One region of the Streptomyces sp. NPDC056161 genome, then DNA from elsewhere that is predicted to be linked to it. Evidence: riboswitches for the same ligand, from Rfam matches in the RefSeq annotation. Region 1 holds a riboswitch; each other region holds the start of a gene.
What was found. A riboswitch is a leader RNA that binds a small molecule or an ion and turns the genes downstream of it on or off. The one in region 1 is predicted to bind cyclic di-AMP.

Region 1 (3,924 bases):
CGAGCCGGTCGACATCGGCGGGCAGCGGATCGCGGCCGGTGACCCCGTCCTGGTCGTCCTGGCCGCCGCGGACCGGGACCCGGAGCGGTTCGCCGATCCGGACGTGCTCGATCTCGGCCGGCGTGACAACCAACACCTCGGCTACGGGCACGGCATCCACTACTGCCTCGGCGCCCCGCTCGCCCGGCTGGAGGGCCAGTCCGCGCTCGCCACCCTCCTCACCCGCCTCCCCGACCTGCGACTTGCGGTGGATCCGACCGATCTGCGGTGGCGCGGTGGGCTCATCATGCGTGGATTGCGCACTTTGCCGGTGGAGTTCACTCCTGTCCGGTGATCGGCCGGAGTGCGCAATGCCGTAGACCCTTGCGGGAAAGGGAAAATGACAGCCTTTCACGGCTGTGATCTTCGCGTGATCTGTGCGGCATTAACTTGTGACTAGGGATCGTATGCCTATACGTTCACCCCTCGGTGCGGTAGTCCGGCACGATCCGCCGCACCGGTCAGTGCCGTCGCGCGAAAGGCTTCCGCATGCTCACCGGGAACGGACGTCACCGTCGCCCCCGTCAGGCTCCGGCCCTCGTCGTCGCGGCCGGAGTGACCGGCTCCGCGATTGCCATCCCGCTCCTCGCCGCCACCGCCGCGAGTGCCGCCGACGGCACCACCTGGGACCGGGTGGCCGAGTGCGAGAGCGGCGGTTCATGGAGCGCCAACACGGGCAACGCGTACTTCGGCGGACTGCAGATCTCGCAGCGGGACTGGGACGAGTACGGCGGCGACACGTACGCGGTCACCCCGGACCAGGCCAGCCGCCAGCAGCAGATCGCGGTCGCCGAGAAGATCCTCGCCGACCAGGGGACCACCCCCTGGGCGACCTGCGCCCTGCTGTCCGGGCTCACCGCCAAGTCCGGCCACATCGGGGTCGACACCGGTGTCACGGACGGCTCCTCGTCCGGCAAGAAGGGTTCCTCGGAGGATTCGCACGGGTCGGGTTCATCGGGTTCATCTGATTCATCCGGATTGCCCGGCTCGCCGGGCTTGTCCGACTCGCCCCCGTCGTCCGACACCTCCTCGGACCCGTCCTCGGATTCCACTTCGGGCTCCCTTCCGAGCGGTTCACCGTCCGGCTCTCCGTCATCGAGCGCGAGCCCGAGCACGGGTTCGGGTTCGGGTTCGGGTTCGGGCCACGGTGTGACGGACGGGCCTGCGAAGCCCAGTAAGTCCGACAAGTCGGCATCGACTGACTCCAGTGCTTCGCCGGGAATCGGCGATTCGTCCACGGAGTCCCCCGACCCCGGCGGTGCGGACAACTCCTGGCGGACCGGCGGCTCCTGGAGTCTGGTCGACACCGGCTCCCTGGACGGCGGCGGCCGTCATCGGGGCGACAGTGCGGATGAAAGCGGGACAACCGGGACGGGTGGTCGAGGGGCCGCCCCGTCCGGCAAGCACGCCTACACCGTCCGAGCCGGCGACACCCTCGGCTCCATCGCCGACTCGCTTGGCGTGGACGGCGGATGGCATGCGCTCTACGCGGCCAACGAGAAGGTCGTCGGCTCCGACCCGGACCACATCACCCCCGGTCAGGCCCTGAAGGTCGGGACCGAAGGGCACGCCGGATAGCGGGAGTTGGCGCCCCGCTTCGGGCTTAATGTCCGGTTTGGTGAAAGTGTGGGATGAGTCTCAGAAGCCTTGATCGTCTTTGAAATTCCACGAAGCGCGTGTCTACGGTCATGACCGCTCGCCACCGCGGGCCCCGGCTGCCGCAACGCCTAATCCTGCCAACGGCCGTACGGGAACAGTCGTCGCGTCGAGCGCCGTAGGCAGGAGCGGGGGACCCAAGGTAGGTGCCGCTGCGGTCGGTTGACCGAAGCGGCTCGGGGTGAAGCCGTGCCTCCACATCGAGGTGCGGCCGGGCAACTCAACCGGCCCGAACCCGACAGCTCACCTCGCAGGCGTCGGTGAGGGGATCGATCCATGCTGTTCTCCAGCAAGGGCAAGCACCGTCGCCCGTCCAAGGCCACCCGCGTCGTCGCGCTCGCCGGTGTCACCGGTGCCGCCGTCGCCGCCCCGCTGATGGCCGTCGGCGACGCCTCCGCCGCCACCGCCTCCCAGTGGGACGCCGTCGCCCAGTGCGAGTCCGGCGGCAACTGGTCCATCAACACCGGCAACAGCTACTTCGGCGGCCTGCAGTTCTCCGCCTCCACCTGGGCCGCCTACGGCGGCACGCAGTACGCGGCTTCCGCCGACAAGGCCACCAAGGCGCAGCAGATAGCCGTCGCCGAGAAGGTCCTCGCGAGCCAGGGCAAGGGCGCCTGGCCGGTCTGCGGCACCGGTCTGTCCAGCACCCCCTACTCCGGTGGCGACTCCAGCGGTTCGGGTTCCGGTTCCAGCGGTTCCGGTTCGACCGGCTCCACCGCCGACCGTGCCACCGGGCAGCAGGCCGCCTCGCGCTCCGCCGACCGCCCGGCCGCGAGCAGGACCGTCACCACCCCGACCGGCAAGAAGGTCAAGAAGGGTGACGGCGAGTACAAGGTCGTCAAGGGCGACACCCTCAGCTCGATCGCCGAGAAGCACCGCGTCACGGGCGGCTGGCAGAAGCTGTTCGAGCTGAACAAGGACATCGTCGAGAACGCCGACCTCATCTACCCGGGCCAGCAGCTGCACCTGAAGTGACCCCGGCGGTCCGCTCCTGAAGGTCCCCCGCCGGACCGCTCCTGGTTCGACCCCGGCGGGCGCTCCCGAGGCGACAGCCGATCGGCAGCCCGGTCACAGCCCCCGCACAGCGGCGGCCTCCATCGTGGAGGACGCCCGGGGGCAGCCCCCGTCCCCACGGGCTCCCCGCCCCGACGCGCTCTCCCCCGTGCGCGCCGGGGCGGGTTCTTTCCTTTCTGTTCCTTTCTGTTCCGTTCCTTTCCGCGCGGCTCGTCCGTACGGCTCGTCCGTGCCGCTCGTCCTTACCGCTCGCCCATTGCCCCGCGTCCGCCCGCGTCCGCCCGCATTCTGCGTTTCCCGGGCATTCCCGCGCTTCCGCGCCGCCGTTTGCTCCGCGCACCCTGAGCCGGCACCGGCGGTTTTCGTTCCCCCCTTTGTTCCGTTCAGAAACAATGTGTACCGTCAGCTGTCGTCACCCTGTCCACGGGGCGGTCGGCTACCGGCCGAGGCCCCCGGGCCGGTTAGGCTCTAGTCGCAAGGCGCACAGCCCCGCACTTCCAGCGTCACATTCCATGAAGGAGATGCTCGTGCCGTCCATCGACGTCGTCGTAGCCCGGGAAATCCTGGACTCCCGAGGCAATCCCACGGTCGAGGTCGAGGTCGGCCTCGACGACGGCAGCACGGGTCGTGCCGCCGTCCCGTCCGGCGCCTCCACCGGCGCCTTCGAGGCCATCGAGCTGCGCGACGGTGACCCCAACCGCTACCTGGGCAAGGGCGTCGAGAAGGCCGTCCTCGCCGTCATCGAGCAGATCGGCCCTGAGCTGGTCGGCTACGACGCCACCGAGCAGCGCCTGATCGACCAGGCCATGTTCGACCTGGACGCCACCGACAACAAGGGCTCGCTCGGCGCCAACGCCATCCTCGGTGTCTCCCTCGCCGTCGCCCACGCGGCCTCCGAGGCCAGCGACCTCCCCCTCTTCCGCTACCTGGGCGGCCCGAACGCGCACCTGCTGCCGGTGCCGATGATGAACATCCTGAACGGCGGCTCGCACGCCGACTCCAACGTGGACATCCAGGAGTTCATGATCGCCCCGATCGGCGCGGAGTCCTTCTCCGAGGCGCTGCGCTGGGGTGCCGAGGTCTACCACACCCTGAAGTCCGTCCTGAAGACCAAGGGCCTGTCCACCGGCCTCGGCGACGAGGGCGGCTTCGCCCCGAACCTGGGCTCCAACCGCGACGCCCTCGACCTGATCCTCGAAGCGATCAAGCAGGCCG
Region 2 (3,924 bases), on a different contig from region 1:
CCCGGAGCTCGGGGAACGCAAACCGGACACGGTACCTCCTGGTGGAGTGGGTGAGGCCATCCATTATGGGTGGCCCCTGCGACAGTCCGGCGCCATCGGGGTGACCGGCGGCCGGGCGCGGGAACGGCCGGGCGGGGCGCTCGTCCGGGAACCGGGCCGGGGCCCCAGGCCGCCGCGGGCGGGGTCGCGCCGAGCGGGCGTCCCGGGGCGGGACCGGTCCGTCGGACCCGCCCCGGCGGTTCAGGCCACCGACGCGATCCGCGTCCTGATGTCGTCGGGGGACACCGCGCCCTTGGCCGTCACGTGGTCCCCCGAGGACTCGCCGCGCAGCCGCCGGCCGATCCACGGCACCAGGTGCTGCCGGGCCCAGTGGACGTCGTCGCGGCGCACCTCCAAGGTGCCGCGGGGCGGGAGCGGCGGCCAGGGCTGTTCCGGGTCGGCCGGGACGTCGAGGCCGAGGACCTGTCCGGCCCGCAGGGCGACGCGTGTGTGTCCCTCGGGTGAGAGGTGCAGCCGGTCGTCGTCCCAGGCCCTGCGGTCCTGCACGGCCTTCAGGGACCACAGGTCGAGCACCGGGCAGCCGTACCGGTCGGCGACGGCCCGGACGTGCCCGTTGTAGGTGGCGATCCTGCCGCGCAGATGCTTCAGCACGGGTACGCCACGGGTGTCGAAGCCGGTCGTCACCAGGACCGTGCCGGCCGCGTCCGCGAGCCGGGCCACGGCCCGTTCGAAACGCTCGGCCACCTCGTCGGGGTCGGTGCCGGGGCGCAGGATGTCGTTGCCTCCCGCGCAGAACGAGACGAGGTCCGGCGCCAGTTCGACCGCCCGCGGGACCTGCTCCGCCACCATCTGGTCGAGCAGCCTCCCGCGCACCGCGAGATTCGTGTATCGGAAGCCGCCTTCGGGCCGACGGTCCGCGAGCAGTACCGCGAACCGGTCGGCCCAGCCGACGAACGCCCCGTCAGGGCCGGGGTCGCCGACGCCCTCGGTGAAGCTGTCCCCCACCGCCACGTACGACCCGATCACCGCTGTGTTGTCACTCTTCGAATCGTCTGCCACGTCGGGCCATGATTCACCTTCCGATGTGACCTACGCGATCGTAGGAAGGGGTTGACGAACGGTGAGATAAGACACTCGCCAAGAGTTTCCCAATGCGGGAATAGGCCGGGGAACAGGCGCGTTCCCGCGTCAACCGCTCCGCCACCGCCGTCAGACGACCACGCCGTGCGAGCGGAGGTAGGCCAGCGGGTCCACGTCCGAGCCGTACTCCGGCGTGGTACGGATCTCGAAGTGCAGGTGCGGGCCGGTCACGTTGCCGGTCGCGCCGGACAGGCCGATCTGCTGGCCCTCGGTCACGGTCTGGCCGGCCGAGACGGACAGCTGGGACAGGTGGGCGTACTGCGCGTAGTAGCCGTCGGCCAGCCTGACGACCACCTGATTGCCGTAGGCGCCGCCCCAGCCCGCGGCGACGACCGTGCCCGCGGCGACGGCCTTGACCGAGGTGCCGGTCGGCACGACGAAGTCCACGCCGGTGTGGTAGCCGCTGGACCACATGCCGCCCGCCACGTGGTAGCCGGTGCCGATCCTGGCGCCGAGGACGGGGAGGCCGTAGCCGGTGGAGGTGCCGGTGCCGACGGTGCGGTCCGTCCGGCCGGCCGAGGCGTCGGCCGCCGGCACGTACGAGGACCGGGACAGCCGGGACGGCTGCGCGGAGCGGGTGTCCGGCTCGGCCCACCCGCCGAGGGTGAGTTTCAGACCGGGGCGGACCAGCGACGGGTTGCCGCCGATGGCCGGGCGGTTGTCCTGGTAGATCCGCTGCCAGCCGCCGTTGACGTGCTGCTCGTCGGCGATCTTGGCGAGCCAGTCGCCCGGCCGCACCACGTAGGTGCGGGCGGCGGAGTCCTCGGCGGCGCGTCGCTGTTCGGCGGCGCCGCCGGCAGACCTGACGGTCCTCTCGGCGACGGACCGGGGAGCCTCCCCGGGGGCCGCGGCGTGCGCCGCGGTGGTTGCGATGAGCGGCAGGGCCAGTGCGGCTCCGCTCGTTCCGGCGACGGCGACGGCGACGGAACGGGTGCGGCGCTGGGGCCTCGGACGTCGGTGCTTTCCCTTCGCGGGCATGGCGCATTCCTCTCCGGCGCCTGCGAGGTGAGCTGTCGGGTTCGGGCTGGAGCTGCCCGGCCGCGCGCGGGGCGTGGCTTCACCCCTTGCCGTCCCGGAGACCGGGTCCGGCGGTCGTGCCTGGTGGGTCCCCCGCTCCTGCCGTGCACGGGTGGGTGGTGTGTCCGGTGTCCGGGCGGCGGCAGGATTCGGCGGTCCGTCCGGATCGGTGGCGAACGTAAGCGAGCGGGACGCAAACGGACAAGGACCCGTTCCATCCCGTACAGGTCTCACTCGATCCATTACGGGAATTCCCGGTCACCGTCCGTGCATGTCAGCGGGGTGGCCGTGGCCAATTCGCCCGCCCGGACCATGCATTACGTGAGCATGACAGGCGACCCACCGTCACGATATGACCCTCCTCACCCCCCTGGCCGCATAAGCTCGTAATTCCGGCAGAAGGGTCAGACGCGGCGCAGCCGGATGACCGTGGCGTCCAGGTCACCACGGAGCGCGGTGTGCAGCCCGTGGTGCAACAGCACGGCACCACGGTGCACTTCGCCCGTTTCGCGGCATTCGTACGACGCCGACGGGTCGAGCCCGCGCAACCGCACCGCCGGCACGGGCTCGCCGTACCGCTGCGCCTGGAGCCAGGCCAGGACGACGGTCTCGTCCCCGCGCAGATACTGCACCGCGCTCAAACCGCCCTCGGGAGGGCGCAGTCGGTACAGCTCGCCGTGCTGCACCACGGGCCGGATCTCCTTGTAGAGGCTCACCCACTGCCGAGCCTCGGCCAGTTCCTCCTCGCTCCACTTGGCGAGGTCGCCGCCGACCCCGAGGACGCCGGCCATGGAGCTGACGAAACGGAAGCGCAGACTGCTGGCCCGGCCGTTGAGCTGTGTGTTCGGACTGTCGGTGACCCAGGCCGCCATGATCCGCGCGGGATGGATCTGACTGAAACCGTGCTGGATGGCGAGCCGATCGAGCGGATCGGTGTTGTCGGAGGTCCACACCTGATCGGTGCGGCTCAGGATCCCGAGGTCGATGCGGCCGCCGCCGCCCGAGCAGGACTCGAAGGCCACGCCCGGATGGGCGGCGCGCAACCGGTCCAGCAGCGCGTACAGGGCGCGGACATGGTCGACCCACAACCGCTGCGGGTACGCCTCCCCGGGCCAGCCCGCGTCCGTGAAGCAGCGGTTGAAATCCCATTTCACATAGTCGATGGGGGCGCTGGAGAGCAGCGTGTCCAACCGCTCCCACAGGTACTCCTGGACGTCCTCGCGGGCGAGGTTGAGGACCAGCTGATTGCGCAGTTCCGTCCGCTTTCGTCCCGCCTGGTACTGCACCCAGTCGGGATGCGCGCGATACAGCTCGCTGTCGGGGTTGACCATCTCCGGCTCGACCCAGATGCCGAACTGCATGCCGAGGGCGTGCACCTGGCCGGCCAGTGGAGCCAGCCCCTGCGGGAACCGGTCGGGGTTGGGCGTCCAGTCGCCCAGCCCGGCCCGGTCGCTGGTCCGGGCGCCGAACCAGCCGTCGTCCACCACGAACAGTTCCACGCCGATCTCCGCCGCGCGCCGGGCGAGCGCGGCCTGCTGGTCCTCGGCGATGTCGAAGAACGTGGCTTCCCAGGAGTTGAACAGCACGGGCCTGTCCCGGTCCGCGTCCGGGACGACGTACGCCCGCTGGTAGGCGTGCCAGGCGCGGCTCGCGCCACCGAAGCCGCCGTCGCTCCACAGTCCCGCGAAGACGGGGCTGGTGTACGACTCCCCCGGCTCCAGCATCAGCAGGCCCGAGTCGTCGTACCCGGCGCCGCCGGTGATCTGC
Region 3 (3,924 bases), on a different contig from region 1:
ACCGGGTCGACGCGGTGCGGGCGTCCGTCGACGCGATCCTGATCGGCGCGGGCACGATCCGCGCCGACAACCCCCGGCTCCTGGTCGACGCGGCCGAACGGCGGGCCGCCCGGCTCGCGGCCGGCCGTCCGGAGTACCCGCTCAAGGTCGCCGTCAGCGGTTCGGGCGACCTCGACCCGGACGCCAGGTTCTGGCACACCGGCGGCGAGAAGGTCCTCTACACGACGGACGGGGGCGCCGAGCGGGCCCGGCGCGCCGGACTCGCGGCCGACATCGTCCCGCTGGGCCCCGGCCTCGACTGGCGGGCGCTCCTCGGGCACCTGCACACCGAGCGCGGGGTGCGGCGGCTGATGGTCGAGGGCGGCGGGACCGTCCACACCCAGTTGCTCCGGCAGGGCCTCGCCGACGAACTCCAGCTCGTCGTCGCGCCGCTGCTGGTCGGGGACCCCGGGGCGCCCCGGCTGTTCGGGCCGGGGGAGTACCAGCGCGGACGCCTCAGGCTGCTGGAGACCCGGCGGATCGACGACGTCGTGCTGCTGCGCTACGAGCCGACCGCGCCCGGAACCGGTCGGACGGCCGCCGCCGCGGACCGGCACTGGATGCGGATCGCCTGCGAACTGGCGGCGCTGTGCCCGCCCTCGCGGACCGCGTTCAGCGTGGGCGCGGTGGTGGTGGCCGCGGACGGTACGGAGCTGGCCCGCGGGTTCTCCCGGGAGGCGGACGACCCCGTGGTCCACGCGGAGGAGGCCGCGCTCGCCAAGACCGACCCGGCGGATCCACGGCTGGCCTCGGCGACCGTCTACAGCAGCCTGGAGCCGTGCGCCCGGCGGGCCTCGCGCCCCGCCCCCTGCGCGCGGCTGATCCTGGACGCGGGGGTGCGGCGGGTGGTCACCGCCTGGCGGGAGCCCGACACGTTCGTGGCGGGGGCCGACGGGAGCGGGCTGCTGACGGCCGCGGGCGCCGACGTCGTCGTACTGCCCGAGTACGAGGCGGCGGCCAAGGAGCCGAACCGCCATCTGCTCGACTGAGCGGGAGCCGCACCGCCCCCTGTGCGACCGGGCGGGAGCCGATCGGCCTTCTGCTCGGCCGAGCGGGAGGCCGAGGGCCATCCGCTCGGCCGGGCGGGAGCCGAACCGGCGAGTGTGCGTTCGCTGCCCTGCGCATGGCGTATAGTTGTCATCACCGACGCGGGGTGGAGCAGCTCGGTAGCTCGCTGGGCTCATAACCCAGAGGTCGCAGGTTCAAATCCTGTCCCCGCTACTGAAGGCCCAGGGCCGGAATCCCATTCCTAGGATTCCGGCCCTGAGTGTTTTCACCGACCCGCGCATCGCCCCTTGATCATTGTCACGGCGGGTGATCGGGCGACCTCCCTCCGCATAACAACTGAAACACCGTCAAGTCCGCCGGGTCTTCGGACTTTCCATGCGGCCGAGGTCAAGTCGCCCGATTTTCGCCGGTCATGACCGCTAAGTCCGCGCCCGATCGCGTTAAGGATCAAGCCGAACGGCTTGGAATCTGGCCGCCGAGTCTATTAACGTTCGATAACGCAGCGCGGTCGTCCCAGCCGTCACCAGAGGCGGCTCCGTGCGCACGCGCCGAATCCCGCAAGGGAACCGGGGAACCACCACCTTGGGGTGAATCACGCGGACACCACCGTGGAGACACGGCTGGTATACGCGCGTAGGAGACCTTCCTGCTCCGAACCCGTCAGCTAACCCGGTAGGCGGAGGAAGGAAAGGAGTACGCCCGAGTGGCGTCCAATCGGCCTGCCCCCGAAGCCCCCTACGCGCCCAACCAGTACGGCACCGAGACCTTTGCCTACGGCGGCTACGGCGCCGACGAGGGCCAGGGCACCTGGGGGGAATGGAACCCCACCGAGGACTCCGTCCGCCCGATACGCGGCCGGCACCGCGTGGCCAAGCAGCGCGGCGGACTCGCCCGCAGTTCCACGGTCCTCGGCGTCGGCGTCATCGCCGCCGTCGGCGCGGGCGGCATGGCCAGCGCCAACACCGGCAAGCCCCCGGTGTCCATCTCCATGCCCGACCTGCCCTCCGTCGGCTCCCTGCTGGGCGACGACTCCTCCGCGCAGCCCTCCAAGGGCTCCACGACCGCCCTGAGCAGCGTCGGCGTGACCGAGGCCGACAGCGCCGACGGCACCACCGACGCCGGTGAGGTGCTGCGCAACCGCATCATGGCCCAGGCCGAGCAGCAGCAGGACCAGGCCCACACCAAGGCCGTCGCCGCCGCCGTGTCCGCCGCCGACAAGCAGGCCGCCGACGCGGCAGCCAAGGCGGAGAAGGAGGCCGCGGCCAAGGCCGCCGCCGCCAAGGAGAAGGCGGAGGCCGCCGCCAAGAAGAAGGCCGAGGAGGAGCGCCTGGCCGCGCTGGCCAAGCAGTTCACGCTGCCGACCCCCTCGTACACGATCACCGGTACCTTCGGCCAGCCGGGCTCCATGTGGTCCTCCGGCTACCACACCGGTCTCGACTTCGCCGCCCCCACGGGCACGCTGATCAAGGCCATCCACAGCGGCACGATCACCGAGGCGGGCTGGGCCGGCTCCTACGGCTACCGCACGATCCTCACCCTCGACGACGGCACCGAACTCTGGTTCTGCCACCAGTCGTCGATCAACGTGAGCGTCGGACAGAAGGTCACCACCGGGGACGTCATCGGCCGCGTGGGCGCCACCGGCAACGTCACCGGCCCGCACCTCCACCTGGAGGTCCACCCGGGCGGCCAGGCCAGCGGCATCGACCCGATGACCTGGCTGCGCGGCAAGGGCCTCACCCCCTGACCCACCCCTGATCCCCGGCGGTCCTGACGGCATCCCCCCGACGCCAGGGCTGCCGGTCAGGTGTTTACGGGGTCTTTGCGCCCGCCGACGGAATCGTGACCTCCGACGAGTGCGTTGAAGGTGAACATGACTTCCCTACACAAACTCGGCTCCTCCGACCTGGACATCTTCCCGCTCGTCCTCGGCGGCAACGTCTTCGGCTGGACCGCCGACGAGCCGACGTCCTTCGCCGTCCTGGACGCCTACACGGCGGCCGGCGGCAACCTCATCGACACCGCCGACGCGTACACGGCATGGATCGAGGGGAACAAGGGCGGCGAGTCCGAGACGGTCATCGGCAACTGGCTCACGGCACGCGGAAACCGTGACGACGTCCTGATCGCCTCCAAGGTCAGCCAGCACCCCGAATTCCCGGGCCTGTCCGCGGCCAACATCAAGGCCGCGGCGGACGCCTCGCTGCGCCGGCTGAAGACCGACTACATCGACCTCTACTACACGCACTTCGACAAGCCCGAAGTGCCGGTCGAGGAGATCATCGGCGCGCTCGACGAACTGGTGCGGGCCGGCAAGGTGCGGCACATCGCCGCGTCCAACATCAGCGCGGAACGGCTCCAGGAGTCCCTGGACTTCTCCGACCGCGAGGGCCTGGCCCGGTACGTGGCGCTCCAGCCGCACTACAACCTGGTCTCGCGCGACACCTACGAGGGTCCCCTGCGGGACGTCGCCGCCCGCGCCGGTCTCGGGGTCCTGCCGTACTTCGGCCTGGCCGCCGGCTTCCTCACGGGCAAGTACCGCCCCGGTGCGACGGTGGACAGCGGGCGCGGCGGGAACGCGGCCCAGCTCGCGGAGACCGAGCGAGGTCAGCGGGTCCTCGCGGCCCTGGACGAGGTCGCCGCGGCCCACGGTGTCGCCGTCCCCACTGTGGCCCTGGCCTGGCTCGCGGCCCAGCCGACGGTGGCCGCGCCGATCGCCTCGGCCCGGAGGCTGGACCAGCTCCCGGCGCTGCTCGCCGTGGCGGACCTGATCCTCACGACGGAAGAGGTGGACCACCTCACCCGGGCCTCGGCCTGACCTTCTCGGCCTGACCTTCTCGGCCTGACCTTCTCGATCGGCCTTCCCGCTCGTCGTCG

Region 2: it holds a riboswitch for cyclic di-AMP, as region 1 does, so the genes downstream of both, ACFC09_RS45200 (peptidoglycan DD-metalloendopeptidase family protein) here and ACFC09_RS24900 (transglycosylase family protein) in region 1, are expected to answer to the same signal.
Region 3: it holds a riboswitch for cyclic di-AMP, as region 1 does, so the genes downstream of both, ACFC09_RS15820 (M23 family metallopeptidase) here and ACFC09_RS24900 (transglycosylase family protein) in region 1, are expected to answer to the same signal.

What each region holds. Positions count from the first base shown of each region.
Region 1 is NZ_JBHJUV010000027.1:98,098-102,021, forward strand. It holds gene ACFC09_RS24890 (cytochrome P450) at 1-334, shown strand, start outside; gene ACFC09_RS24895 (transglycosylase family protein) at 529-1,617, shown strand; cyclic di-AMP (ydaO/yuaA leader) riboswitch at 1,800-1,967, shown strand; gene ACFC09_RS24900 (transglycosylase family protein) at 1,972-2,670, shown strand; gene eno (phosphopyruvate hydratase) at 3,231-3,924, shown strand, end outside.
Region 2 is NZ_JBHJUV010000113.1:1,333-5,256, forward strand. It holds gene ACFC09_RS45190 (MBL fold metallo-hydrolase) at 1-30, opposite strand, end outside; gene ACFC09_RS45195 (SGNH/GDSL hydrolase family protein) at 241-1,026, opposite strand; gene ACFC09_RS45200 (peptidoglycan DD-metalloendopeptidase family protein) at 1,210-2,118, opposite strand; cyclic di-AMP (ydaO/yuaA leader) riboswitch at 2,123-2,282, opposite strand; gene ACFC09_RS45205 (alpha-galactosidase) at 2,562-3,924, opposite strand, start outside.
Region 3 is NZ_JBHJUV010000014.1:166,303-170,226, forward strand. It holds gene ACFC09_RS15810 (dihydrofolate reductase family protein) at 1-1,028, shown strand, start outside; tRNA gene ACFC09_RS15815 (tRNA-Met) at 1,187-1,260, shown strand; cyclic di-AMP (ydaO/yuaA leader) riboswitch at 1,584-1,743, shown strand; gene ACFC09_RS15820 (M23 family metallopeptidase) at 1,751-2,794, shown strand; gene ACFC09_RS15825 (aldo/keto reductase) at 2,921-3,865, shown strand.